DNA from 4 places in the Staphylococcus sp. GDH8C109P genome. Region 1 is predicted to be linked to each of the others. Evidence: predicted binding sites of a transcription regulator. Region 1 holds the regulator's gene; each other region holds the start of a gene.
The links. The regulator Rex, encoded in region 1, represses fermentation and respiration genes when NADH is low (regulators of the CRP and FNR family bind a similar motif). The targets are predictions, from matches to a motif close to TTGTGAAATATTTCACAA.
Positions count from the first base shown of each region.

Region 2: KA867_RS08235 (hemerythrin domain-containing protein) is a predicted target of Rex. The motif match lies at 5,881-5,898, and genes of this name have one in related genera.
Region 3: KA867_RS09110 (L-lactate dehydrogenase) is a predicted target of Rex. The motif match lies at 4,127-4,144, and genes of this name have one in related genera.
Region 4: qoxA (cytochrome aa3 quinol oxidase subunit II) is a predicted target of Rex. The motif match lies at 3,354-3,371, and genes of this name have one in related genera.

Region 1 is NZ_JAESMX010000022.1:85,191-92,915, forward strand. It holds gene KA867_RS11705 (sucrose-6-phosphate hydrolase) at 1-655, opposite strand, end outside; gene KA867_RS11710 (sulfurtransferase TusA family protein) at 1,398-1,622, opposite strand; partial or broken gene KA867_RS11715 (YeeE/YedE family protein) at 1,648-2,732, opposite strand; gene KA867_RS11720 (redox-sensing transcriptional repressor Rex) at 2,928-3,572, opposite strand; gene KA867_RS11725 (ABC-F family ATP-binding cassette domain-containing protein) at 3,720-5,648, shown strand; gene KA867_RS11730 (MutS-related protein) at 5,994-7,586, shown strand; gene KA867_RS11735 (VOC family protein) at 7,699-7,725, opposite strand, start outside.
Region 2 is NZ_JAESMX010000014.1:307,989-315,713, reverse strand. It holds gene narH (nitrate reductase subunit beta) at 1-1,072, opposite strand, end outside; gene KA867_RS08250 (nitrate reductase subunit alpha) at 1,062-4,742, opposite strand; gene KA867_RS08245 (hypothetical protein) at 4,742-5,014, opposite strand; gene KA867_RS08240 (hypothetical protein) at 5,033-5,335, opposite strand; gene KA867_RS08235 (hemerythrin domain-containing protein) at 5,337-5,756, opposite strand; partial or broken gene KA867_RS08230 (FAD-binding oxidoreductase) at 5,973-6,942, shown strand; gene KA867_RS08225 (hypothetical protein) at 6,958-7,131, shown strand; gene KA867_RS08220 (DUF488 domain-containing protein) at 7,263-7,725, opposite strand, start outside.
Region 3 is NZ_JAESMX010000015.1:124,309-132,033, reverse strand. It holds gene ribB (3,4-dihydroxy-2-butanone-4-phosphate synthase) at 1-1,133, shown strand, start outside; gene ribH (6,7-dimethyl-8-ribityllumazine synthase) at 1,145-1,603, shown strand; gene KA867_RS09120 (proline dehydrogenase family protein) at 1,878-2,879, opposite strand; gene KA867_RS09115 (alpha/beta fold hydrolase) at 3,146-3,970, shown strand; gene KA867_RS09110 (L-lactate dehydrogenase) at 4,247-5,203, shown strand; gene KA867_RS09105 (transcriptional regulator, SarA/Rot family) at 5,352-5,753, shown strand; gene mnmM (tRNA 5-(aminomethyl)-2-thiouridylate-methyltransferase MnmM) at 5,872-6,432, opposite strand; gene mnmL (tRNA modification radical SAM protein MnmL/YtqA) at 6,429-7,382, opposite strand; gene KA867_RS09090 (MDR family MFS transporter) at 7,492-7,725, shown strand, end outside.
Region 4 is NZ_JAESMX010000019.1:209,115-216,839, forward strand. It holds gene purK (5-(carboxyamino)imidazole ribonucleotide synthase) at 1-665, opposite strand, end outside; gene purE (5-(carboxyamino)imidazole ribonucleotide mutase) at 652-1,134, opposite strand; gene folD (bifunctional methylenetetrahydrofolate dehydrogenase/methenyltetrahydrofolate cyclohydrolase FolD) at 1,339-2,196, shown strand; gene KA867_RS10630 (immunoglobulin-like domain-containing protein) at 2,955-3,272, shown strand; gene qoxA (cytochrome aa3 quinol oxidase subunit II) at 3,539-4,660, shown strand; gene qoxB (cytochrome aa3 quinol oxidase subunit I) at 4,660-6,648, shown strand; gene qoxC (cytochrome aa3 quinol oxidase subunit III) at 6,638-7,243, shown strand; gene qoxD (cytochrome aa3 quinol oxidase subunit IV) at 7,240-7,530, shown strand.

The DNA.
Region 1 (7,725 bases):
CAAACGCTTCCAGTTTTGTTGTTATTTCACCTTGAAATGTCCAATTTACAATGTCTGTTGATTGATATTGAAGTATTCTTCCATATCCTTCTTCATTTTGTGCCCCAATTACTGCATAGTAAATTTCATCTTTAACAAATACTTTAGGGTCTCTAAAATGCTGCGTATATCCTGAAGGTGGCGCTGCTATTACCGCTTTAGGAAATTTTTGAACCTCACCATTGTCATCTACCTTAGCTATATGTTGTGTAGACTTTCTATTCCAATTTTCATCTCTATGATTGCCTGTATACATATAATACAAATTGTTGTTATATGTAAATGCGCTGCCACTATACACGCCATGACTGTCATCTTTCGTATCTGGTTTTAGTGAAATTCCTTGATCATCAAAATTTATTAAATCTTTACTTTTATATGTATACCAATATTTCAAACCATGGACAGCTCCTAAAGGAAACCACTGATGTGAGATATAATAATCTCCTTTATAATAAATTAGACCATTAGGATCATTTAACAATCCTGTTTTTGGCTGGATATGAAACAATTGTCTATATTTAGATTGATTCACACGCTCAGTTAATTCGTCCATTGTTTGTTGATTAATTTCTTCATAACGTTGATAACGTTCATCTCTTGTCCATTCACTCACTTTATTTCCTCCTATTACAAACTACTACTTTCTGATATTTGTTCTGTCGCAATTCAGTTCATCATCATATCTATGTATTTCATTATCATTATATTAGATTTATCCTACTCATTGATACAAATCTATGGCTTCCACTGCTTCAAAACAGTTTCACACGTGGTATCATGTGTTAATCGAAATGTGATTCCTGTAACAAGGACGCCATCAACAAACGACACTTAAAATGGCATCAACTTTATTCATATAAAAAGCTCCTCACACATCAATTTTCAAATTATTATTTAAATTTTTATAGCTTTGTTAACGCCTATAATTCAACTTATTGCATATTATTTTGACACCATAATTGCACATATTGACAGTAACTGAATTTATAATCAATTATCTAAAAAATCTTACACTTAGATATGCCAATCATATTTTATTTTCACTCTCATTACTTGGCATTGTAAACATCATCTATTTTATCATATTGTATTCCCTTTAAATACTGTTAAAAGCCAAACTCAAACTACTTGGTAAACACAAAAAATATTGCTGACTTCAAGAAGCAACTATATACATGATTAGTATTAAAAATATAGATCATTCAAAGACGACTAATCTCATTTACCATTACAACTTGTGTTATTCAATAACAAACAATTTTTTAAAACAAAATAAAGCCCGAAACATCATAGAATATGTCTCGGACTTTCTCTCATTGAGTAGTATATAATAAAATAATATTTTTAATATAACATTAAGCTTTCTGAACAGTGATTGTCCATGAAGCATCATCAAGTTGTTCATAATTGATAACTGGGTAACCTTCTTCAGCTGCCCAATTTGGAATTGCTTCAGTTGCTTGAGTACAATCGAAATCAATTTTTAATTCGTCACCATTCTCTAAAGTAGTCATTTTCTTTTGTGCTTCAATTAAAGGAAAAGGACAAACCATACCTACTGTACCTAATTCATATACCATAATGAAATCCTCCTAAAAATAAAATTTATGTCGTTTGTGTTTGTGCTGAGACTGTTTGACTTGTAGACTTTTGTGCTTTTTTCATCGGCTTAATAAATATGAAATAACTCATAAACCAAGCACCTAGTATCATTGATGCAAGCGCAATCCAGCCTTTCCAAGACATTGTAGCTGTTTCAACTAAACCATTTCCGATAGAACAACCACCTGCTACTGATGCACCAAATCCCATGCATACGCCACCAATAACACTATTACGGATTGTCTTTTTATCAGGTAGTCTCCACTTAAATTCTCTAGCTCCTTTTGCTGCAATATAAGAACCAACAAAGATACCTAAAACAAGGAATACACCCCAATCTAAAAGTTGAAGATCACCAGTTACAAAAAATTGAACGATATTAGCAGAAGGCGTTGTAATTCCTAAACCGTACATTCTGCCAGTAGATTCACTCACTGGCCAAGCCAATAATGCAATTAGTCCAACTGCAATTGCTGCAACAAAGGGATGGTATTTTTTTTCAAATAAATAATAACGAATCCCCGTAAACTTTTGTTTTAATTTTGGTACCGCAAATTTAGGCTTCGGTTTACGTAACGTTTTAACAACAAATATAACCGTTATAATTGTTAATAACGCGACCCATACCCATGTTGGAATACCAGTTGTTTGAGCCATACTTGTATTTACATTAGTAGGTTTGTTGATACCATCCATTAAAGGTAATAATAAACCAAATTTAGTAGCAGCTGATGTAAATGCATATGCAATAAGTGCAATCCAACTACCAATTAATCCTCTCCAGCTCTATACCATGTACCAGTTGCACAACCACCAGCTAATATAATTCCAATACCAAAAATAAATGAGCCAATAACCGTACCTATGATTGGATATGTTGACTCTGGTATTTCTACTAACCCTGTCGAAGTTAGAATTAACAATCCGATACTTTGCACTGAGATTGCTATTAACAAGGCATAAAACATTTTATTACTTTTTTGAATATACATATCCCGAAATCCACCAGCAAGACAAAATCGTGTACGTTGCATGACAAATCCCAAAAGTCCACCTACGATTAAGCCACTGATTATTAACCACGTCATAACATTACCTCTTTCCGATAAAATCAATAAGAATTATCATATTAGATTTGTACTAAAATTTCAACCTTTATGTTTTAATGCCTTTTCATATGTATATGTATAAGATGAAGCGGAGCTAGTGAACAATAAAAAAACTTTGTAGAGACAACTAAACATCAAAAATGTTTGTATCTCTACAAAGTTAATATTTAAAAATTATTGTTTATTACTGTAATTTTTCATAAAGAAAAGTAAAGACTGTAATTCAATCCCTAAATCAATGTGATGAACTTGTACATCTGACGGCGTATAAACACGTGTTGGTGTGAAATTTAGAATACCTTTAATTCCTGCTTCAACTAAAGTATCTGCAACTTGTTGTGCTGCGTTTTCAGGTGTTGTTAATATCACGACATCAATTTGTTCTTGCTTTAATACATCAGTGATTTTTGAAAATGGGCTTACAACCACATTGCCTATTTGTGTTCCTATTACATCATCACGAATATCGAACGCTTCTGTGATAGTCATTTCATCATGAATAGAAAAATTATATGTTAGTAATGCTTTACCTAGGTTCCCTACACCTACGATGGCTATTTTAATTTCATCATTTTCACTTATCTCATTTTTAAAAAAATGTAACAAGCTATCAATATTATAGCCATACCCTTTTTTGCCTAATTCACCAAAATAAGAAAAATCACGACGAATTGTTGCAGAATCAATGTTCAAACCTTCACTAATTGTTTTAGAATTAACTCTGTCTATCCCTTTAGATTTCAAAGTATTGACGAATCTATAATATAACGGTAACCGTTTTAACGTGGCACGAGGAATCTTTTCGCTTTGGTTAGCCAAGATCTTGTCCTCCTATACTATAATCTCTAATTAATCTTATAATTACTTCAACATTATACATTAATACATTATAAAAATAAACACTGGTAGTTTTAACAATACGCAGAATACGGTAGAATGATAATGAATAGAGAGGTGCAAAAACGGATGATATTATTACAATTAAACGACATTACAAAATCATTCGACGGAGAAGATATTTTTAACAATGTCAATTTTGAAGTTAAAACTGGCGAACGTATCGGTATCGTTGGGCGTAACGGAGCTGGTAAATCTACATTGATGAAAATTATCGCTGGCGTCGAGAGTTATGATAGTGGTCATATTTCAAAAAGTAAAAATTTAAAACTTGGTTATTTAACACAACAAATGACACTCAACACAAACCAAACCGTGATTGAAGAAATGTCCAAACCTTTTGAAAATATGAAAAAACTTGAATCTGAAATGAAAATAGAAACAGATTGGTTAGCACAGCATGCAAATGAATATGATACAGATGTATATAAAAATCATATTGATCGATATGAATACTTATCCAATGAATTCGAACAACAAGATGGATATCAATATGAAAGTAAGATAAAAACGGTGCTCCACGGTCTAAATTTCACTGAACCAGATTTCAATCGCCCTATTAATGACTTTAGTGGCGGTCAAAAAACGAGGCTTTCATTAGCCCAAATGTTATTAAGTGAGCCTGATTTATTATTGCTAGATGAACCAACTAACCATTTAGATATGGAAACAACACAATGGTTAGAAAGTTATTTAAACTATTTTAAAGGGGCTATTGTTATCATTAGCCACGACAGATATTTTTTAGATAAAATAGTAAATCAAATCTATGATGTTGCACTTGGAGATGTGCAACATTATATAGGTAATTATAAACAATTTATTGAAAAAAGAGATAAGTATTATGAAAAACGCATGCAAGAATATGAACGTCAACAAGATGAAATTAAACGCTTAGAAACATTTGTTGATAAAAATATAGCGCGGGCTTCAACTACTGGTATGGCAAAAAGCCGTAGGAAAATGCTGGAAAAAATGGAAAGAATCAATAAACCAATGGTTGATGCTAAAAGTGCTAATATCCAATTTGATTTTGATCGAAATACAGGTAATGATGTTTTTCATATCAAAGATTTAGAAATTGGTTATGAAGAGACAATTACCAAAGGTATCAACATTGAAGTAACTAAAGGAGACCATATCGCTATTATTGGGCCTAACGGTATCGGTAAATCTACTTTAATCAAGACAGTTGCAGGTATTCAACCAAAATTAAACGGTGAAATTACTACTGGTGCAAATTTAAAAATCGGTTACTATGACCAAAAACAAGCTGAATTTAAATCTAGTAAAACAATATTAGATTATCTTTGGGACCAATACCCTTCAATGAACGAGAAAGACATACGTGCAGTATTAGGTCGATTTTTATTTGTACAAGAAGATGTAAAAAAAATCATTAATGACCTTTCTGGTGGTGAAAAAGCTAGATTACAATTGGCTTTGTTAATGCTTGAACGTAACAATGTACTTATTTTAGATGAACCTACAAATCATCTTGATATAGATTCAAAAGAAATGTTAGAACAGGCATTGGATAACTTTGAAGGAACGATTTTATTTGTTTCACACGACCGTTATTTTATTAATCAACTTGCAAACAAAGTTTATGATTTAGACACTCATGGTGGCACAATGTATTTAGGTAATTATCAATATTTTATAGAGAAGAAAGAAGAAAACGAAGCGATTCAAGCTAAAAAAGAATATGAAGCTTCACATCAGACAAAACCGATGGTGACTCAAAACGATAATTATATTGATCAAAAACTTCAAAAACGCGAACAACGTCAAATTGAACGCCAAATTGATGAATGCGAAACCGAGATAGATAATTTTGAAACTAAAATTAATGAAATTAATGAATTGTTAACTTTACCAGATATATATAGTGATCCAGAGGAAGCAAATCGTTTAGCCAAAGAGAAAGAAAACAGCGAACAAGCATTAGAACAAGTCATGTCAAAATGGGCAGAATTACAAGAAAAGTTAATTTAATACTAATTTTAACGATAAGTACGAAAAATGGAAAAATCATTTTTCGTACTTTTTATTATTATTTTATACCTTAACTATTCACAGCTTTAACCCTATCATCAAAGCTATCCACAAAGTTATCCCATTTATCCACAAGTAAAATGTAACTTTTAAACTGTTGAATATTCAGAAAACAATGTATATCCACATATTTGCCCACGACTTATCAACAAGTTATACACTAATTGTTGATAAGTACGCACGTTCTCTATTGACATATATCACCACTTAACATAATCAGCTATTTGTGAATCCATTTATTTCATGACATAATAAAACATATTAATTAAGTATGAGGTGAAACTTATGTATCCTATATTTTGGTTCCTAATTGCATTAATAATCGGAACAACAATTTTATTTATTATCACGACAATCATTGCCAATAAAAAATTAAATCATGATATCAAACCTTTATGGTCACTTAGAAAACCTTTAGAATCTTTTGTTCGACCTAATCATAGGTATAGTTATCAATTCGATACATACAAACACCAATTTGATGAAACAAATCTTATAGATGATAAAACTTACGCTGATTTGAATTTAAATGCCCTTTTCGACAACATGAACTTTAATTTTTCTGCAATTGGCGAAATGCGCTTGTATGCAACCTTAAGAAAGATGTTTACGATTCATAATCAAGCTTTAATTCAAAAATTTAAAAATGATGAATTTTTTCGTCTGAAAATATCAACTCACCTTGCTAAAATAGGTAAAGCGATTTATCCCACGTTCCCTGATCAATTGACTACAGTAAAACGTAATCATTTTTTTATGTTGGCTACATATTTTCCGTTAGTCTTTTTGCTAGTTACATTTTTAAAACCTGAATTCGGTATACTTTTAACTATATTGACTGCTATATTTAATATGATTTTGAGTGGCATACTAAGAAAAACGTTTGATCAAGATTTAAATTCTTTATTTTATACATCAAATGTTATTAAAAAGGCTTACGCAATTCATAAAATAGATGGTGCGCCTTCCATAGATGTTGACTTTAATCATTTTAAAGCTGCTCGTAGGCTAAGTGGTCTTCTAGGAAGAGTAAATACAGCAGAAGATTCTATGATATTTGCATTTTTATTTAAAGCTATATTTATGTTGGACTATCATATCTTTCATTTAATACAACATAGCTTTAAAAAATATGAATCTGAAGTTATGGCTTGTTATGAATATATAGGAAGCATAGACAATCATTATGCGGTAGCATTGTGGAGAGAAACACTATCACAATATGCATTGCCCCAAGCAAGTAATGATGATTCAGTAGAATTTGAAGCACTTACGCACCCATTGCTTGTCGATGCTATTTCTAATGATTTAGAAGTCAATAGCCATATATTATTAACTGGATCAAACGCGTCAGGAAAATCAACTTTTATGAAAGCAATTGCCTTAAATCTTTTATTAGCTCAAACGATAAATACAGTTACTGCAAATTACTTCAAGTATAAACCTGGTTTAATTTTCACTTCTATGGTGAACCAAGATGATATCTTGTCTGGTGATAGTTATTTTATGACAGAAATCAAATCTATTAAGCGATTATTTGATTTAAAAACAGATGATAAAATTTATTGCTTTATAGACGAAATATTTAAAGGAACTAATACAACTGAACGTATCGCTGCTTCTGAATCCGTGTTAAATTATTTAAGTAACAGCCAAAATTACGAAATCATAGCTGCGACTCATGATATTGAATTAGCCACGTTATTAGAAGACAATTTCAAAAACTTTCATTTTAATGAGATTATCTATGAAAATGAGATTGCTTTTGATTATAAAATTAAAGCTGGAAAAGCAGATACAAGAAATGCGATTGAATTATTAAGAATCTTAAAATTCCCTAATCAAGTATATACGCGAGCCAAAGCATCTTCCACTTAAGTCTTTGAAATCTTAAACTTAATAAAGTAATCATAAAAGCGCTTATGAATGTAGAAAAAGGAACAATGAAGTTTACATTTACTTCATTGTTCCTTTATTTAGTTTAAATATTTTATTCAGCATTAATCATCCAAGTAAC
Region 2 (7,725 bases), on a different contig from region 1:
ATGGTGGAACGTACCAAACCATTGGCATCGTTCTATATTCTGGATGCAACGGTAAAGCAATTTTCCATTTTATAGCCATTTTATAAACTGGTGATTGCTGGGCAGCTTCAATCCAAGCATCAGTAATACCTTCTTCTTTTGCTTTTGCAATGACTTCTTCATCAAAGGGGTCACAAAAACAATCTAGTTGTGCTTGATATAAATCTTGTGGATCTTCAACTGAAGCTGCTTCTTTCACTTTATCTGCATCATATAGCACTACACCAATATATCTAATACGTCCTACACACGTTTCTGAACATATAGTAGGCAGCCCTGCTTCCGTTCTCGGATAACAGAAATTACATTTTTCTGCTTTATGTGAATTCCAATTGTAATAGACTTTATGATAGGGGCAACCGCTCATACAAAAACGCCATCCTCTACATTCTTCCTGATCAACTAAAACTACACCATCTTCATCACGTTTATATAATGCACCTGAAGGACATGAAGCTACGCAAGATGGATTTAAACAATGTTCGCAAATTCTTGGTAAATACATCATAAAAGTTTTCTCATATTCCATAGCAACATGCTCTTGTTTCATTTTATCTATGTTTGGATCCATAGGTACAATTTCACTTCCACCCGCTAAATCATCGTCCCAATTTGGTCCCCATTCAGGCTTATCCATAAACTTACCAGTAATTTTTGACTTTGGCCGTGCTACAGGTAAGTTTTTAGTTCTAGGCGCAAAATGAAGACGAGCAAAGTCATGCGTCCATGGTTCAAAATAATCTTCTATTGTAGCCATGTCCGGGTTATAGAATATATTAGCAAGTTTTTGAATAGGACCGCCTGCTTTTAGTTTTAATCGCCCGTTCTTCATTTCCCAACCGCCTTTAAATCGATCTCTGTCTTCCCATCGTTTAGGGTAACCAGGACCTGGACGAGTTTCTACATTATTGAAATACATATACTCTGTCCCTGGGCGATTTGTCCACGTGTTTTTACAAGTTACACTACATGTATGACAACCTATACATTTATCTAAATGCATAACCATTGCTACTTGTGATTTAATCTTCAAGCCAGTCAACCTCCTTAAGTGGTCTAACAATCGAAATTGTATCACGTTGATTCCCTGTTGGGCCGTAATAATTAAAGCCATAACTTAATTGTGCATAACCGCCTATCATATGTGTTCCTTTTGGATGTATGCGTGTAACACTATTATGTGTCCCACCACGTTTTTTATTAATTGTATTACCTGGAACGCCCATTACTCTATCCTGAGCATGATGCATATAAGCAACACCTTGAGGAATTCTATATGTTGTAACAGCTCTTGCAACAACAGCTCCATTACGATTATACAATTCAATCCAATCATTATCATATATCCCTATTGAATTCGCATCATCTTCGTTTAACCACACTGTTTGCCATCCACGGAACAATTGTGTCATTTGATCAGTATCAGTAAACATTGTATGAATACCCCATTTTTGATGTGGCGTCAAATAACGTAGCTTTATTGATTTACCTGTATCTGTTATTCCTTTTTCATTTTTTAAATAAGGACCTGAATATAGTGGCGGGATATATAACGGTAATCCTTCACCGTAATCAAGCATGACTTCATGGTCTAAATAAAAACTTTGTCTACCTGTTAGAGTATGCCATGGTAGTTTAAATTCTACATTAGATGTGAATGGTGAATAACGTCTGCCATCATTTTCTAAACCAGTCCATACAGGTGTTGAAATTGTTTGACGTGGTTGTACAGTAATATCATCTAATGTTAAATCTTCTTCTTCACGACCTTTTGAAACAAATTCAAAATCTTTGCCTGTCGTTTCTTTTAATGACTTCCAACCTTCTACAGCGCGTTTACCATTTGTAGCACCTGACATAAGTAGAATCGCATTACAAGCTTGTTTTGCTGTTCTCATATCAGGGTGGCCTTTACCTATATTTTCCCTATCCGCTTTTCCAAGTCTTTTGAGCAGTTCATCATACACCGGTTGACCCGGTATTTTTACACCTTTGGTACCGTATCCTTTTTTTAAATTTGGGCCTATTGTTGACCACATATCATAAAGGTTTGGATAATCTCTTTCTACAATCGCAAAATTTGGCATCGTTTGTCCTGGAATAGCTTCCACTTCACCTTTTCTCCAGTCTTTAACTTTTCCATATGGCTGTGCCAATTCTGACTTAGTATCATGTCCAAGTGGTTGCATAACTAAATCTTCACTCTTAGGTAAATAATCTTTAGCTAATTCTGAAAATGTTCTTGCAATCTCTCTAAAAGCATCCCAATCACTCTTCGTTTCCCAAGGTGGTGTAATAGCTTGGTTAAATGGATGAACAAATGGATGCATATCCGTTGAACTTAAGTCATTTTTCTCATACCAAGTAGCTGCAGGTAATACAATATCAGAAAATAACCCTGAGCTTGTCATACGGAAATCCATACTTATTAATAAATCAACTTTACCCTCTGCTGGGGTATCATTTAAGTTAATATTTTTTGGTTGCCACGAATTTTTTGTATCCGTTAAGATTGAATCATCTCCGCCAATCATGTGCTTCACAAAGTATTCGTGCCCTTTACCACTATCTCCAAGTAAATTTGAACGCCAATTAAAAAACACTTTAGGGAAGGTGCGTTCATCATCTGGGTTTTCTATAGCCCAATTTAATTCACCTTCTGCTAGTTGTTTAGCGATATCATTAATAGCTTCAGCATCATCAAGATTTCGTTTTCTTGCATCACTAATTACATCTAAGCTATTCTCAGTCAGTTGTGGATATCCAGGTAACCACCCTAATCTCACAGATAACGCATTAAAATCTGCAGGGTGCATATTACTAAATTTTCCACCCCAATCAAAATTATCTTGATCTTCATCAGATTCATATCTGAATTGATCTGTTGCAAAGTAAAAATACGAAGTACCATTCATATGTCTAGGTGTACCTTTCCAATCATTGGCGAAGGCGACTTGAGCAAATCCTTCCGAAGGTCTTACTTTTTCTTGACCAACATAATGAGCCCAACCACCTCCATTAACACCTTCTGTACCACACAGCATAATAATATTAAGTATTGCTCTATAAATTTGATCACTATGATACCAATGGTTTGTACCTCCACCCATCGCTATCATAGCCTTACCTTTGGTAAGTTCAGCAGTTTGTGCAAACTCACGAGCTACTTGAATCACATGTTCTTTTTTTACACCAGTAATTCCTTCTTGCCATGCTGGTGTATAAGGTACAGTAGAATCATCATAAGTAACATGTGTATTTTCATCTAAACCTCGGTCTACACTTGTATGAGCCATCATCAAATCATACACCGTAGTCACTAAAATATCATTACCATTCTTATCTTTAATTACTTTAGTTGGTACTTTATGCGTTATTGATGAATTATCTTTTGTTGCAAAATGTGGGAAATCAACTGAATCTATGTTGTCAGATATATCTATAAAACTAAGCATAGGATTAATTGCATTCCCTGATTCATCTTCTAATTCTAAATTCCAATTTTGTTTTCCATCCCAATGGTGACCTGCACTACCAATTGGAACAACAGGTTTTTGTATATTTTCATCCCACACTACTGTTTTCCAATCTCCTAAGCTATATTCATTGGATAAATCAGCAGCCCTCAAGAAATTGTCAGCTCTCAGACTACCGTTTTTATCTTTCAATTGAACAAGAAATGGCAAATCTGTGTATTGTTTTACATATTGAGTAAAATAAGGTACTTCTCTATCAACATAGAATTCTTTCAAAATAACATGTGTCATTGCCATAGCAAGCGCACCATCTGTGCCTTCTTTTGCTGGTAACCACATATCAGCAAATTTTTCATATTCAGCGTAATCAGGACTAACACCAACAACTTTAGTACCTGCATAGCGAGATTCAACCATAAAATGTGCGTCAGGCGTTCTTGTTTGTGGTAAATTTGTCCCCCATATGATGAAATATTTAGAATTATACCAATCTGCACTTTCTGGAACATCAGTTTGATCGCCCCACACTTGAGGAGAAGCAGGAGGTAAATCAGCATACCAGTCATAAAAACTAATAATTGTTCCACCAATTAAAGATAAAAATCGAGTCCCTCCTGCGTAACTTATCATTGACATAGCTGGAATAGGTGAAAATCCAGCAATACGATCTGGACCATATTTTTTTATAGTATAAATAGATGAAGCAGCTATCATTTGACAAATACTCTTCCAATTTCCTCTTATAAAACCGCCTTTTCCGCGTGCTTTAATATATTTCTGCTTTTTTTTCTTATCACTGACAATATTTTCCCAAGCTTGAACTGGGTTTTGTACTTCTTCAAGTTCGTTTTCCCATAATTCATATAAGTCTTTACGAATATATGGATATTTAACTCTAGTTGGACTATATGTATACCATGAATAGCTTGCTCCCCTAGGACAACCACGAGGTTCATATTGTGGAAAATCGTCTCCTGTAGAAGGGTAATCAATTTGTTGTGTTTCTTGAGTGACAATACCGTCTTTCACGTAAATTTTCCAACTACAAGATCCAGTACAATTAACACCGTGTGTCGAACGTACTACTTTATCATGTTGCCAACGATTTCGATAAATACTTTCCCAATCGCGAGGTCTAGGACTTTCTTCAGTCCAATTATTGTTTATTAAATTTCCACGTTTTAAATGTTTAAGTTTATGTAGTAATTTATTATGCTTTTTATCCATCAAGACATCTCCCCATCACTCTTAGAAATCGGATTAAATCTTTCACCTGTAATTTTAAATGCTCCGTTACCCTCTTTTAGTTCTTCAATAAAAATTTCAAATGTTGGTGCATTTGCAGCAACTAAGATGAGTCGTTCAATTGTATTATTGTCGTTAATATTATAGATTTTCTCTATCATTTCACCAGAAATTGAGCCAAATCTCATACGCAAAATACCTATTAAGTCTTCTCTATCCTCTATAAGCATTGCTTCATTTTCCATTGAAAACATATAATCCCCCCATATTCATTATGGCATTATCATTTTGAAATATTCTGAAATAAATATTCGATGACATGCTGCTGTTGTATATTTAAAAAAATTCAATATATCATTATATGGCGCTTCAAGCGCTTGTTTCTTAAAATAACAACTTGTACCATGTTTAAATGTTTCACCATAACGGATAGAAATTTCTAAATTATCCCCATCTACAATTGCAGTAGCATCAACGTCAAAAAAATGTATATTATTCTTTTCCAATTCATTCACCATTAAGTTATATATATCTTCATTAACAAATCTTAATGGTTTTTCCTTTTTTTGTATCATTTTATCCCTTCTCCTTACTCGCAACCCAAGCTTCTTCATCTTCATTGTGTAAATCATCCACTTCTATCATGGTATAAAATTTTACCAATACCTCATGATTCATTTCCTCATTTTTTAACGCTGATTTAATTTGTTTTGCTAATTCTCTTAATAAGTCATGATCTCTTTGAAGTCTATGCATAATTTTTATTTGAGAAGGATCATTTCCTGCTAATTCAGGATACAATCCTTCTTCTTCAACATCAGCATGAGCAAGAACTCTTGCTTCCCAATGTTCTAATAAGACATATGCAATTTCTAAAGCTTTGTTTCTTTGATTCATCGTTTTTTTTAGCACTGCTGTAATCTCTCTAGCTTCATTTAAAGAAGCTTCATGAATAGAATTATGACTTTCGGACTTTTTCAAACTAGGACCTGCCATTTAACGTTCCCCCTATCATATATGCTTATATTATCTCCTTATAATGTAATGCTACACCTTATTGTTATTGTAAGCAACTCTATTCAAAACAAAATTTTACATGTTTGTTTTAAAAGTATGAAAATTGCTAAAATTTTCACAATTTAAGCCAATAGTTTATTGAATTGTATTTATTTTAGTGGTTCAATGGAATTAAAGAACAAAAGGAGGAATTTGATGCTTACGAAAGAAGAAAAAGATATTATTCAACAAACCGTACCTCTATTACAAGAAAAGGGTGTAGAAATTACTTCAATTTTTTATCCTAAAATGTTCAAAGCTCATCCTGAATTATTAAATATGTTTAATCAAAGCAATACAAGATGTTACAGGATTAGAAGATAATGATCCTATCATCCAAACATGGGTTAAAGCTTATGGAGAGCTTGCAGATGCATTTATACAGATTGAAAAAAGCATATATGATCAAATGTTATGGATTGGCTTTAAACCTTTTAAAGTTTCTAAAATCAAACAAGAGTCTCAAGATGTTAAATCATTTACAATTGAATCTTCAGAGTATGATTTAAGCCAATTTAAACCTGGACAATATATTACTGTAGATCTTTCTAGTGAAAAACTACCTTATCGAGCTAAACGTCACTATTCAATTACTTCTGGTGATGAAAATCATTTAACTTTTGGTGTTAAACGGGATACAACTGACGAATACGAAGGAGAAGTTTCAACCATTTTACACGATGAAGTCAATGAAGGTGATATGATTAATTTGGCTGCACCTGTCGGTGGCTTTGTTTTAGAAGATACAAGTCATCCAAAACTATTCATAGGGTCTGGAATTGGAGTAACGCCTTTGGTTGCGATGTTTAATCAAGCCTCTTCAGAAGGCCTTGAATCACAAATGATACAGGTTGGAAGTGATGAGGCACACTTACCTTTTAAAGAAGATTTTGAAATGATTGCTCATAACAACGTTAGTGCAAAATTAGAGACACATCTGAAAAGTAAACATGGCTACTTCAATTCTGATAATCTAAAAAACTACTTAATAAATGACCCTGAAATTTATATCTGTGGTGGAACGAGCTTTTTACACTCCATTATAGATGCATTAAAAGCTCTAGATCATGATATGAACCACGTTCATTATGAAACATTTGTGCCGAGATTAAGTGTCGAAGTTTAAAGGGAGTTATCAAATATGAAAATCAATCAAAGATATATTAAAGTATTTGTGCTGTATTTAATAAGTAATTTAATTTCAAATATACTCGTTAAAAATAACAATTTAATTAAAGTAATGTCTCAAATATTTATAGGTTACACACTTTTTGCTTTAGGTTTAAAATATTTAAAAAAATTAAAAACAAACTAAATTTTTATAAATTTACCAATCAAGGTTAAGTATATTTATACTTAACCTTTTTATTATAGTTAATGATAGTTTAACATTTAAAAAATGGTAGCTTGCTTTGTTAATATTAAATTTGGATTATTTATATAAAATTACTCTGTTGTAGTTGGATATACAACTTCTCCGTCATATTCAATAATAGGTAAAGCTCCCCACTGCCCTAATTCATGCGGTATTAGCGCTACTTTATCATTATTATTTACAATAATATGAACGACTTTTTCATTATGCAACTCTAGCCAATTACTAATAATCAAACGATGACATCGTGAAGGATGACGTTCTGCACATAACAAAGCAACCATATGATTTTCTTTCTCTTTCATCAATATATTGATACCTTCTTTAAAATTTTTAGTCAAAGTATAATCTGCATAATTGTGAAATGATTGATTTTGCCACCCAGCATTCAAATTTTCTCCAACTATATTTGAACGTTTGCTTCTTCCACCTAGCAATGAAATGTGTTTGTATTTTACATTATGTTCTTTTAACCAAACAGAGAACTCATTTCGATTATACTGTGGATTGTTTTTACTATTTGGAAATGATCTC
Region 3 (7,725 bases), on a different contig from region 1:
GTAAAAGTATCATTGTAGTAGATGATGAAAATAGAGAAAATGAAGGCGATTTAGTAGCAGTTACAGAATGGATGTATGATGATACAGTTAATTTTATGGCTAAATATGGTAGAGGATTAATTTGTGCACCTATTAGTAAAAAAATAGCTGAAGATTTAGAACTTCATTCAATGGTTAATCATAATTCAGATGTTTATGGTACTCAATTTACTGTAAGTATCGATCATGTCAAAACAACGACAGGTATCAGTGCAGATGAAAGAATGCTCACTGCGAAGGCATTAATCGATAATCGTACAACAGCTGAAGATTTTAATAAGCCAGGTCATCTATTTCCATTAATAGCTCAGGATGATGGTGTGTTGACTAGACGTGGGCATACTGAAGCCTCTGTCGATTTAGCTAAACTAACAGGTGCAAAACCTGCAGCACTCATTTGTGAAATAATGAATGACGATGGCACAATGGCGAAAGGTGACGATTTAGAAGCATTTAAAAGTAAACATAATTTGGTAATGATATCTATCGAAGATTTAGAAAAATATAGAAAGCAATCGATTTCATCTATTGAAGCCAAAGCGAAAATAAAGATGCCTACTGAATTTGGCGATTTTGACATGTATGGTTTTAGAACGAATGATAACGAGGAAATTGTAGCAATCGCGAAAGGTGAAATTAATGAAACAGAGAATGTACGCATACATTCTGCTTGTTTAACTGGAGATATATTCCATAGTCAAAGATGTGATTGCGGTGAACAGCTTGCTGCATCTATGGAATATATTAATGAACATGGAGGCGTTATCCTTTATTTGCCACAAGAAGGCAGAGGAATCGGTTTAATTAATAAATTAAGAGCCTATGAACTGATAGAACAAGGTTATGATACTGTTACAGCAAATATTGCGCTCGGTTTTGATGAAGACTTGAGAGAGTATCGATATGCTGCAGAAATTTTAAAATATTTAGGTATCAAACGTGTAAATTTATTAAGTAATAATCCTAAAAAATTTGGAAGTTTAGAAAATTACGGTATTGATATTGCTAAAAGAATTGAATTAGTAATACCTACAAATCAATATAATCACGCGTATATGCAAACAAAAAAAGAGAAAATGGGTCATTTAATATAGGAGGAAAAAACATGAATTTTGAAGGTAAATTAATAGGATCAGACTTAAAAGTAGCGATTGTAGTAAGTAGATTTAACGATTTCATTACGAATCGTTTGTTAGACGGTGCTAAAGATACCTTAGTTAGACATGAAGTACCAGCAGAAAATATTGATGTTGCATATGTTCCTGGTGCTTTTGAAATTCCATTAATAGCTAAAAAATTAGCTCAAAAAAGTGATTATGATGCAGTGATTACTTTAGGATGTGTGATAAGAGGTTCAACATCACATTATGATTATGTATGTAATGAAGTGGCAAAGGGTGTTTCAAAAGCGAATGATGTTTCGGATACACCAGTTATTTTTGGAATTTTAACTACTGAGAATATCGAGCAAGCTGTAGAACGTGCAGGTACAAAAGCAGGCAATAAAGGTTCTGAAGCGGCAGTAAGTGCTATAGAAATGGCGAATTTATTGAAAGAAATTTAATATTGAGTTGTTATAGAAATCATACAATTTAAAAATTTAAAAGTATGACATAGTGTAAAATAACATTATTAATGCTCAAAATAAGAGAGCTTACCTTTATGGGTAAGCTCTCTTTTAGCTTAATATTTTATGTTTTTGTTCTTGCATACCTGTGGATATGATTTACTTAGTACGTGTTTTTAATCTTTCATTCACAGTTTTGGTGTTACATTTCATTTCTCTAAAATAATGTTTAAAACGATTTTAATTACATACTTTTTAATTTGAAAGTTTGTTAGTTTTTAAATTTTTTGTATAACAATGCACTAATTGCTCCAATAGTTGATAATGCACCAACTACTATCCCTGCTTTTTTCAACACTTCAGGTTTCATAAGTTCTAAAAACATCAGATTTAAATTTTGAGGACGCTCTGCTAATCTTCTCATAAAATAACTAAACCAATCATCACCATATGGCACATAGATACAGAAATGGTTGCCTTCTCTCGCTAATGATTCTGCTAATTCTGAGCGGAAACCATATAGCATTTGAAATTCATAGCTATCCTTTTCAATATTGTTGTCTTTAATGAATTGTTTAATATGTGTAATGATAGCATCATCATGTGTAGCAATAGAAGTAACATTTTTCGCATTTAACAGTCGCTTTTTAATTAAGCGTATGTAATTATCGTCAATTTCTTCTTTAGTTTGATAAGCGATGTTTTCATTTTCTTTGTATGCACCTTTAACCATACGTAATCGTAATTCTGGATATTTATCAACGAGTGCATCCGCTTTATATAGATATCCTTGTATAACAGTTCCCACATTTTTAAATTCGCCTTTTAATCGGTCTAAAACTTGAGTAATATCAAATAAGCTATCATATTTTTCAGTGTCTATATTAATATGCATATTACCAAATTCATTAGCTTTAAGTAATATTTCACGTAAATTGCGATAAGCAAGATCAAGGTCAAATTCAGAACCTAATTGGCTGATTTTGATAGACATGTGACCATCTAAATTATGATTGTAGATAGCATACATCACTTCTAATATTTGATCTTTTGATTGTATTGCTTCACCTTCATTTAAAACAAATTCACCGAGACAATCTACTGTGACAGTAATTCCTTTGTTATTTAAACGTTCAATTGTGTCAACTAATTCTGGAATAGTATTCCCTGCGACTACTTTTTTAGCGCCGAACATAGGTCCTATTTCCTTAGCTGTTTTATTTAAAAAAGGATTGTTAGATAATCCTATAAAAAAATTTTTCACAATTGGCATATTAATTCCTCCCATTCTGCTAATAGCTATTCTTTCAATAATAGTGTAGCATGAATCGAATGGTAATGAAATCGTTTACAATAAAATTTATTACACTAAATATTATATACTACACGATAACATTGACTCACGCTTTAGATATAACATTAAAGATAACGTTTAAGTAACATATAACGGTAATATTTATACGTTAAAAATGGAAAAAGTACATCATATTTTGATACAATGTAGTTATTGAAATTATTGTAGAAGGGGAAGTATGGAATATGTGGAAATGGGAAACAGAAAATGAAGCTAAGGGTGTCATTGTAATTGCCCATAACATGCTCGAACATACAGGTAGGTATGCATATGTTATAACAATGCTACGTAGAAATGGTTATCATGTAATCATGGGTGATTTGCCTGGTCAAGGTCAAACGACGCGTGCGAATAAAGGACAAATAGCAAACTTTGAAGTATATCATGAGCATGTCCTTGAGTGGATTAGAATTGCTAATGAGTATAAATTGCCGACATATGTTTTAGGTGTGGGCCTTGGTGGGCTTATCATTTTAAATTTACTTGAAAAAGTGGATGTGCCTATAGAAGGACTAATGTTGATTTCTCCATTGTTAGAATTTAATAAGAGTAATAAAACAAGAAAAGATAAAATCGTATCGAATGTCGGGAAATTAACAAAAGATACAAGGTTTAAAATAGGTATTACAATTGAAGATTTAACACGAAATGAAGAAGTGATTGAAGAAGCAAAAGAGGATCAACTGATGCTGCAGAAAGTTACTTATCATTGGTATAAACAAGTCATAGAAATCATGAAAGAGACCGTTACACATTTAAAAGATATTAAACCACTTCCTTTATTATTAATGTATGGACTTGAAGATAAAGTTTCAGATATTTCTACGATGTATTTGATTAAAGAAAAAATTGCAACAGAAGAACTGTATTTTAAAGCCTGGAAAGGGTTAAATCATGAAATACATAATGAACCTGAAAGAGATGAAGTAATGCGTTATATTCTAGCATTTCTTAATAATAGTGCTAGTAACATTGGCTTTATTGTACATGATGAAAATGAACTGTCATAGTTCATTTAATAAATAATGAATATCGTTTTATGGAATCAAGTAATTTCACTAAAATACAATTTATTCAAATTATGACAAAATAATTGCTTATAAAAAGAGTGTATAAATGTAATTTAACGTTGAATTTATTTACACTCTTTTTTTTTAATAAGAATAATGTGAAAAAAATCACAATAAACATTGATTTTTAAAATAATAATTGTTATATTTATATTGTGAAAAAAATCACATTTAATTTTAGGAATATTTAGTTTGAAATAAAAGGAGCGATTGAACATGAAATTTGAAAAAGGGAATAAAGTAGTTTTAATAGGTGATGGAGCAGTTGGATCAAGTTATGCATTTGCATTAGTTGCACAAGGCTTAGCTGATGAATTAGTGATTATTGATTTAGATGAAGCAAAAGTTAAAGGCGATGTTGCAGATTTAAATCATAGCGCACCATATGGTGATTCACCTGTTAAAGTAAAAGCTGGTAATTATCATGATTGTGGTAATGCTGATTTAATTGTTATTACTGCAGGAGCTGCCCAAAAGCCTGGTGAAACTAGATTAGATTTAGTAGAAAAAAACACAAACATATTTAAAGATATTGTCACAAAAATTATGAACACAGGATTTAATGGTATTTTTCTTATAGCAACTAATCCAGTAGATGTATTATCATATGTAACACAAAAAGTTTCAGGTCTACCAAAATCACAAGTTATTGGATCTGGTACGATACTAGATACTGCACGATTTAAATACGAACTAGCACAAGAACTTGGTGTGTCACCTTGGAGTGTGGATGCACAAATTATTGGTGAACATGGCGATTCTGAATTAGCGGTTTGGTCACAAGCTAATATTGCTGGTCAACCAATATACCATGCATTGAAAGATAACCCTGATAAAGAACATAGAATAGATGAAATATTTACAAACACAAGAGATGCTGCATATGATATTATCCAATCAAAAGGTGCAACTTATTATGGTATAGCAATGGGCTTGGTTCGTATAACACAAGCAATTTTAAAAAACCAAAATGTAGTATTACCAGTTTCTAGTTACTTAGAAGGCGAATATAATCAACATGATATTTATATTGGAGTTCCAACATTAATTAATAGAAATGGTGCAATTAAAGTATATGAAACGCAATTAAATAGTGAAGAAAGTGAAAAGTTTGAAAATTCTGCCATAATTTTGAAAGATATGCAAAATAAAATCAAACAACTAATTGCATAATTCATAATTTAATTTTAAACTGTATATAAGATTAATTTTATTGAAAATATCAAAATTTATTCTGATATGAATAAATTTTGCTTTGAATGATTTTTTGGTAAATTAATTTTACATGTTTAACTTTATATTATGATTGGGGGATATTTCTATGGGGAAGACAATTGCTGATATGGTAGATAGTGTCCTTAGATTGGAACATGTACTTAAAGATATTGAAGACATCTTTGGAAAAGTACAGAAACAATATAAAATGTCAAAAGAAGAAATATTAATTCTTTTAACACTTTGGGAAGAAGGATCAATGACGCTTAAAGAAATGGATAATTATGTGAAAATTAAATCATATAAACGTACAAGAACGTATAACGATTTAGTTGAAAAAGCATGGATTATTAAAGAAAGACCCGTTAATGACGAACGTACAGTAATTATACATTTCAATGAGGATTTAAAAGATCAAAGGGAAGAACTTTTAAATTGTTTTAAAGCGGAAATAAACGAAAAATCATCTACTATACAATCTAGTCTTACATCTATCTTAAAATTATAGGGAATAATTATAGTTACAAAATGATAAGTTAGACTCAAAATAGTAATAGGTAATCACTATCTATACTAAAATAAAAATGCATCTCCGCTTATAAGGAGATGCATTTTTAATATATATATTATCTTTTTTCAATTGCACAAATAAATGGTGCATTGTTTTTTTGATTAATAAATTGATATTGTAATATGTGTGCTTTGTTTTGGTCAAAATGTTGTAAATAATTTAATAATGCATCGCGTTCGATTTTGCCTTCATCATGACCATGATATATCACTAGTACTATAATGCCTTCTGTCGTTAATATATCAAATATTTCGTCTATCGCTGCTAATGTGCTATTAGCATTTGTTACAATTGATTTGTCACCTTTAGGTAAATACCCCAAATTAAAAATGGCTGCATCAATTTTTCCAATTTCGTTACTTTGTATATATTGCTTTACTTTAGCATGACTATCTTGAATTAAGTGTACATTTTTAAATGCGTCTGTCTTGTTGCTCGTATTTTGAATTGCAATTTCTTGAATATCAAAAGCGTAGACTTTACCATTTGGTACTTGTTGTGCTAGAAATTCGGTATCATTACCATTACCACAAGTGGCATCAATAACAATACTATCCTTGTTGATGTGTTGTAGTAGTAGCGTTTTGGAAAATGGTAAAATACGTTCTAGTTTCATGATTTAACCGTCGTTTCATAGTATTTTCCTTGATAAGAATTTCTTCGTGCTAATTCCTCATCAATTTCATTAAGCACTTCCCATTTGTTGACACTCCACATTGGTCCAACCATTAAGTCAATCGGACCGTCACCAGTAATTCGATGGACAATCATTTCTTTTGGTAAAATTTCTAGCTGATCACAAACTAATTTTGTATAATCATCTTGTGACATGAATTCTAGCATACCTTTTTCGTATTGTTTTACCATTGGTGTACCTTTAAGGAGATGCAACAAGTGTATTTTAATACCTTGGACGTCCATTTGTGCTACTTCTTTAGCTGTTTCCATCATCATGTCATAATCTTCTTCAGGAAGCCCATTTATAATATGTGTACAGACATTTATATTATGTTTACGTAGCTTGGCCACTCCTTCATAATACGTTTTCATGTCATGTGCACGATTGATTAAATCTGAAGTTTTTTGGTGTACTGTCTGTAGACCTAATTCAACCCATAAATAAGTACGTTCATTTAATTCAGCTAAATATTCTACAACATCATCCGGTAAGCAATCAGGACGCGTTCCAATAGATAATCCGACAACGCCAGGTTCTTTTAATGCAGTTTCGTATTTTTCTCTTAATACTTCAACTGGTGCATGTGTATTAGTAAATGCTTGGAAATAAGCAATATACTGACCTTCATGCCATTTTTCATGCATTCTATCTTTGATTTGTTGAAATTGAACATCTATCGGATCTACACGATTTCCTGCAAAATCTCCACTTCCTGCTGCAGAACAAAATGTACAGCCGCCATGTGCAACTGTGCCATCTCTATTTGGACAATCAAATCCTCCGTCAATTGCAACTTTAAAGATTTTTTGTCCAAATTTATTTTTTAAATGATAATTCCAAGTATGATATCGTTTATTCTCGAATGCGTAAGGGAAGAATTGTCCCATATAACATTTTCCTTTCTAAATTCATTCTAGTTAAAGATTTTAACATATTTTAATGATATAGTGTTTAGAGTAAAAACAGAAATTTAAAAAAAGAAAGGAGCTTATGGTTATGAATATGCCAAAATCAGTGTGGTGGTTGGTGATTGGTATGGCATTAAATATCACAGGCTCAAGTTTTTTATGGCCATTAAATACAATATACATGAATGAAGAATTAGATAAAAGTTTAACTATGGCAGGGTTAGTTTTGATGATTAATTCATTTGGCATGGTCATTGGAAATTTACTAGGTGGTAATCTATTTGATAAATTGGGTGGCTATCGGACAATTATGATTGGTACA
Region 4 (7,725 bases), on a different contig from region 1:
GTCTTAAATAATATTTGGTTTTGATGTTCATTCTCTTGTAATGGAAAATACGTGATTTGATTATCGTTACCAATGGTTACTGTTAAAGAAACTTCTTTTTGTAATTCTAAAAATTTTTCAGCAACACATTCTTGTTTATTAATTAATGTTTTGGCATTATCCAAATCTGCTTCATTTGTAATAAGTACTTGCCCTTTTCCGTCATATCCACCAAATCTTGTTTTTATCATAAATGGAAAATCAAGATTTTCTACAGCTTGAGATAAACCGCCTGTATCGGATAACTTCACGAATGGTGCTACTTGAGTTCCGGCATTTTGCAATGTCTGTTTTTCAATTAATCTATCTTGTAATAGTTGTATAGCTTGGTAACCTTGAGGAATATTATATTTGGAAACTAAAGTTTGTAATTGATTCGCAGAAATATTTTCAAATTCATATGTAATAACGTCGGATAATTCACCTAGTTGAACAAGTGATTGTTCGTCATCATAGTTTGCATTTATAAACTGATGTGCTACATGTTGGCACGGACAATTTTCATCGGGATCTAACACAATAACTTTAAAACCCATTTTCTGAGCAGATTGTGCCATCATTTTACCTAATTGCCCACCACCAATAATTCCAATCGTTGATCCAAATGATAGTTTATTGAAGTTCATGTTGCATCTCACTCACTTTCTCAACCAATGATTTTTCATAATTTTCCAAATTCTTTTGGACTACTTTATTACCAATGCTGAGCATTCTGGCAGCAAGTATTCCCGCATTTTTCGCCCCAGATTTCCCTATAGCTGTTGTAGCCACAGGAATACCACCTGGCATTTGGACAATAGATAGGAGAGAGTCTAATCCTTTTAAGCTTTTAGATTCTATAGGTACACCAATTACTGGTAATGTCGTCATTGATGCAACCATACCTGGTAAGTGTGCAGCACCACCAGCGCCAGCAATAATGACATCATATCCATCATCTCTGGCTCCTTTAGCAAATTCATACATTAATTGAGGCGTACGATGTGCAGAAACAACTTTCTTTTCATACGGTATGTCTAGTTGTTCTAACATTTGACAACTTTCTTTCATAGTCTCCCAATCGGAAGAACTACCCATTATGACTACCACTTTCAAAATGAACACCCTTTCAGAAATTTGAAATGTTATGACTATTAGATGTATATTACAGATATAGCATAACAACTAAAAATCGCTTTTTCAATCAAAAATCGAACTTTAACACAAAAAAAACGTTAAATTTTCGTCTTTTGATTGAAAAACATGGTAGTAATTATGTTAAAGTTAAGTAAAGTTCATACATTGGAGGAGGATTTTTTCATGGTCGCAAAAATTTTAGACGGTAAACAAATCGCAAAGGATTATAGACAAGGTCTAAAAGATCAAGTCGAGGCTTTACAAACTAAGGGTTACACACCAAAATTATCAGTAATATTAGTAGGTAATGATGGAGCAAGTAAAAGTTATGTGAATTCAAAAAAGAAAGCTGCAGAAAAAATCGGTATGATTTCTGAAATCGTACATTTAGATGAAAGTGCTAGTGAAGATAAAGTATTAAGTGAACTTCAACGCTTAAATGAAGATGATAGTGTGAGTGGTATATTAGTTCAAGTTCCGCTACCAGATCAAGTAAGTGAACAAAAAGTTTTAGAATCGATTAATCCTGCTAAAGATGTTGATGGATTTCATCCTGAAAATATAGGTAAATTATATATTGACCAACAAACATTTGTACCTTGTACACCACTTGGTATCATGGAGTTACTAAATCATGCTGACATTGATTTAGAAGGTAAAGATGCTGTTGTCATAGGTAGAAGTCATATTGTAGGTCAACCAGTTTCAAAACTATTATTACAAAAAAACGCGTCAGTTACGATTTTGCATTCAAGAACTAAAGATATGCATCAACATTTAAAAAATGCTGACATTATCGTTAGTGCTGTCGGACGTCCTGGTCTTGTTACTAAAGATGATGTTAAAGAAGGCGCAGTTGTCATTGACGTAGGTAATACACCTGACGAAAACGGCAAATTAAAAGGTGATATTGCCTATGATGAAGTTAAAGAAATTGCTGGAGCTATTACACCTGTGCCTGGTGGCGTAGGTCCAATGACGATCACAATGGTATTAAACAATACTCTTATGGCAGAAAAAATGCGTAGAGGCATTGAATAACATGATTGTTTCAAGAAACATATTTCAAAAAATGAACAAAGTTGAGACATCTTATCTTTAACTACTAAGTAAATAAACGTCAATTTCTAGAAAGTTACAATAGAAGTTGACGTTTATTTTTTATGAAATGGTGCAACACATTTATTCATTAACTTTCCTATATAACTTGTATCTTAAAAATTATTTTTAATCTCACTTATTTCATTCAAATCATTTGGTTTAATTGTAAAAGATGCCTATTATTTCACTGTATGAAAATAAGGCCTATTATAAAAATTGTGTGAGAACCTCATTAATTCGTCCCAGATGCATTCATATTGTCAGTAGATAACTGAACTAAAAATTAAAGTACCACTTCTCAATTTATTGAGTTAGTAATACTTATACCTGACCTGCAGCTCAAGTAATCATTTTATATTTTTTGATTCTCGTCATCTTTACCGAGATGAGTCAACAATCTATTGTTAATAAAATTAGATTTCTCCCCCCACCATATCTGCTTTTAAATAATGTGCTAAAATAATCCATCCGTTTTAATACATACATTCATGCAGTTTTCTTCGATTATCACTCAATTTTGTTTAATTGCTATTATGCTTATCAAAAAATATTACAATTAACTGAATTTTTTCAAAAAATTATCACTCAATTTACACTATTACGTTATATTAAGACTATAGTACGATGTAATTTCATTCAAAATAAAATATAGTGTATTTAAGATAAAAATAAATGACGCTCATACGGAGGTTAACGTTATGAATAAATTAATACAGTCATTATCAGCTCTCGGTGTATCTGCAACACTTGTTTCACCTAACTTAAGTGCAGAAGCTACAGAAAATGCAGTACCTGAATTAAAAGGAACAAACGATATAATCATTGATAAAGGAAATAATTATAATTTATTAAATGGTGTCCGTGCTTATGACAAAGAAGATGGTGACTTGACGCACAAAATTTCAGTGAATGGAAATATAAATACAGAAAAAGAAGGAAAATACAAAGTTGAATATACAGTGGAAGATTCAGAAGGTGCAATGAATAAATCAGTAAGATATATTGAAGTAAAATAAAATAATTTATGAATACATATGTCACGATGAAATTCACACCAAATAATCAATATTTGGTGTGAATTTATCCTATCGTCTAAAATATGACACTTTTCACAAAATGTACACATAATTTTAACAAATCTTTGAAAGCCCGTCAGACGTTGAGTTTGTTGGGTTTCTTTTAATTTTACAATAATTTTTTTTACACAAACACTTGTAAATATTGCGTAATATCTTAAAATTGATGGTAAGCCCTACAATTGTAGTATTAGGAGGTCAAAAAAGTGTCAAAATTTAAGTCTTTGCTTCTACTCTTTGGCTCACTAATTATACTTAGTGGTTGTTCAAATGTAGAAGTTTTAAACCCAAAAGGGCCGGTAGCAAGTGACTCGAAGTTCTTGATTATGTATTCAATCATCTTCATGCTTGTTATTATTGCCGCCGTACTTATCATGTTCACTCTGTTTCTATATAAATATAGATTACACAAAACAGAAGAAGCAGGTAAGATGCATCACAGTGCTTTAATGGAAACAATTTGGTTTATCATTCCGGTGATTATCGTTATCGCTTTAGCTATTCCTACTGTAAAATCACTTTACATGTATGAAGCTAAACCAGAAAAACAAGACGATCCACTTGTTGTTTATGCAACAAGCGCTGGTTATAAGTGGTTCTTCAGTTATCCTGATGAAAAAATTGAAACTGTTAATCACTTAACAATACCTAAAGATCGCCCTGTTGTCTTTAAACTCCAATCAATGGATATGATGACAAGTTTCTGGATTCCACAATTAGGTGGCCAAAAATATGCGATGACTGGTATGACAATGGATTGGACATTAACTGCTAGTGAAGAAGGTACGTTCCGAGGACGTAACTCAAACTTCAATGGTGAAGGATTCGCTCGCCAAACATTTGATGTTAATTCAGTAAGCCAAAATAAATTTGAGGATTGGGTAAAAGATGCTCAAAGTCAAAAGAAATTAGATCAAGATACTTTTGATAAACAACTTTTACCAACTACTGAAAATAAAAACTTAACTTTCAGTGGTACGCACATGGCGTTTGTTGATCCAGCAGCTGATCCTGAGTATATTTTCCATGCTTATGATCGTTTCAATTACGTACAGAAAGATCCTAACTTTAATACACCTGAGGAAATTAAAGCGGATGTATTAGATAAACCTAATAAACCTGCACGTAAACCACAAATCACAAACGCAAACTATGAACGTCATGGTATGAAAGCTATGATTTTAGGCAATAATGAACCATATAATAGTGAATTCAAAGATGAAGAATCACATAATATGGACGAAATGGAAAAAATCTCAGAAGGTGCTAAAGATGAAAAAGCATCTAAAGCTGAGAAAAAAGACCATGAACATGGAGGTGGACATTAATGAATTTCCCATGGGATCAATTACTCGTTCAAGGTAACTGGATGATTACAATGGCACAAATTGGTGCACCGTTTGCTATCATCGCAGTGATCGCAGTAATTACTTATTTTAAATTGTGGAAATATCTATACAGAGAATGGTTCACATCTATTGACCATAAAAAAATTGGTGCTATGTATTTAATCTGTGCTGTATTAATGTTCGTACGTGGTGGTATTGACGCCCTAATGATGCGTACACAATTAGCAATTCCAGATAATACATTCTTAGAAGGAAACCACTATAATGAAGTCTTTAGTACGCACGGCGTAATAATGATTATCTTTATGGCAATGCCTTTCATTTTTGGTTTATGGAATGTTATTGTACCTCTTCAAATTGGTGCAAGAGACGTTGCATTCCCTGTATTAAATAACGTAAGTTTCTGGTTATTTTTCTCTGGTATGTTGTTATTCAACTTATCATTTATAATCGGAGGCTCACCTGCAGCTGGCTGGACTAACTATGCACCGCTTGCAGGAGAATTCAGTCCAGGACCTGGGGTTAACTACTACCTAATCGCGATACAGATTTCTGGTATAGGTACCCTAATGACTGGTATTAACTTCTTTGTAACAATACTTAGATGTAAATCACCTACGATGAAATTTATGGAAATGCCAATGTTCACGGTTACTACTTTCATTACAGCATTAATCGTTATTTTGGCTTTCCCAGTATTGACAGTAGCTTTAGCACTGTTCACAACAGATAGAATCTTCGATACTGCATTCTTTACAGTCGCAAATGGCGGTATGCCAATGTTATGGGCTAACTTCTTCTGGGTATGGGGGCACCCCGAAGTTTATATCGTTATCCTACCGGCATTCGGTATTTATTCAGAAATCATTCCAACATTTGCACGTAAACGTCTGTTTGGTCACCAAAGTATGGTCTGGGCAACAGCAGGAATCGCATTCTTAAGTTTCTTAGTTTGGGTTCACCATTTCTTCACTATGGGTAATGGTGCATTAATTAACTCATTCTTCTCAATCACAACTATGCTGATTGGTATACCAACAGGTGTTAAAATCTTTAACTGGTTGTTTACGCTTTATCAAGGCCGTATCACTTTTGAATCACCAATGCTATTCGCATTAGGTTTCATACCTAACTTCTTAATTGGTGGTGTAACAGGTGTCATGCTTTCTATGGCAGCAGCCGACTATCAGTATCATAATACGTACTTCTTAGTTGCTCACTTCCACTACACATTAGTGGCTGGTGTTGTATTTGCTTGTCTAGGTGCTTTAATTTTCTGGTGGCCTAAGATGACTGGATTTAAATTAAACGAGACATTAAACAAATGGTGTTTCTGGTTATTCATAATCGGATTTAACGTTTGTTTCATACCACAATTCATTCTTGGTTTAGATGGTATGCCTCGTCGTTTATACACTTATATGCCAGAAGATGGATGGTGGATGTTAAACGCAATCTCTACTGTCGGAGCATTAATGATGGCATTAGGCTTTATGTTCTTAGTTGCTAGTATCGTATACAGCTTCTTCAAAGCACCACGTGAAGCTACTGGTGATAACTGGTATGGCTTAGGACGTACATTAGAGTGGTCAACTGCTTCAGCAATGCCACCTAAATACAACTTTGCTGTTACACCAGATTGGAATGACTATGATACATTTGTGAATATGAAAGAACACGGTAGACACTACTTAGATAATCACAATTATTCTGATATCCATATGCCAAATAATACACCAGTTGGTTTCTGGATAGGAATTTTCTTCACAATCGGAGGATTCTTCCTTGTCTTTGAAACAATACTCCCTGCAGTTATTTGCTTAATAGGTATCTTTGGTACTATGATTTACCGCAGTTTCCAAGTAGACCACGGTTATCATATTCCAGCTTCTGAAGTAGCAGAAACCGAAAAACGTTTACGTGAAGCACGTATAAAAGAAAGGGAGGCTGTAAGTCATGAGTCATGATGCAAACACTATTGATCAACGTTCGCATGAAGGTAATTTAAATAGACTTGGCTTTTGGATATTCCTTACAGCAGAAGTCTCATTATTCGGTACGCTATTCGCAACCCTATTAACGCTTCAACATGGTGGCGACTATGGCGGTAAAATGACAACTGAAATGTTCGAATTACCCCTAGTTTTAATAATGACATTTGCATTATTAATTAGTTCGTACACTTGTGGTATTTCTATTTACTATATGAGACAAGAAAAAGCAAAATTAATGACAATATGGATGGTTATCACTTTACTATTCGGACTTGTGTTCGTAGGCTTTGAAATTTATGAGTTTGCTCACTATGTTTCAGAAGGTGTTAACTTAACGATTGGTTCTTATTGGTCTAGTTTCTTTATTCTATTAGGAACGCACGGTGCCCACGTATCATTAGGTATCGTTTGGATTACATGTTTATTAATTCAAGTTGCAATGCGTGGATTAAATAAAGATAATGCTCCTAAGTTATTTATAGTAAGCTTATACTGGCACTTCTTAGATGTTGTTTGGATCTTCATCTTTACTGCCGTATATATGATAGGGATGGTGTTTAGCGGATGAATACAATTGTAAAACACACAGTCGGTTTTATTGGCTCAATCGTATTGACTATTTTAGCAGTATTCGTAACCTTATACACATCAATGGCACTTAATGCTAAGATTACAATCATCTTTGGCTTTGCCTTTATCCAAGCTGCAGTACAATTATTAATGTTCATGCACTTAACTGAAGGTAAAGATGGAAACTTACAAGGATTTAAAGTTATATTTGCGGTTATCATTACTCTAATTACAGTTATTGGTACGTATTGGGTAATGCAAGGTGGACACTCAAGCCACTTATAAACCTAAAAAAGACTTCTCTCTCAAGGAGTCTCAAACTGCCAACAAAGTCTCAGACTTTGTTGGCAGTTTTTTTGTGCACATTTTTCGCAGGCACTACCTTATCCTGAAGTCTTCGGCTAGTGCGCTTCCCACAAGAGTTGGCTCAAATCACTGTCAATATCACACTAAAAATGTTACTTATTCAGAGACTATTTC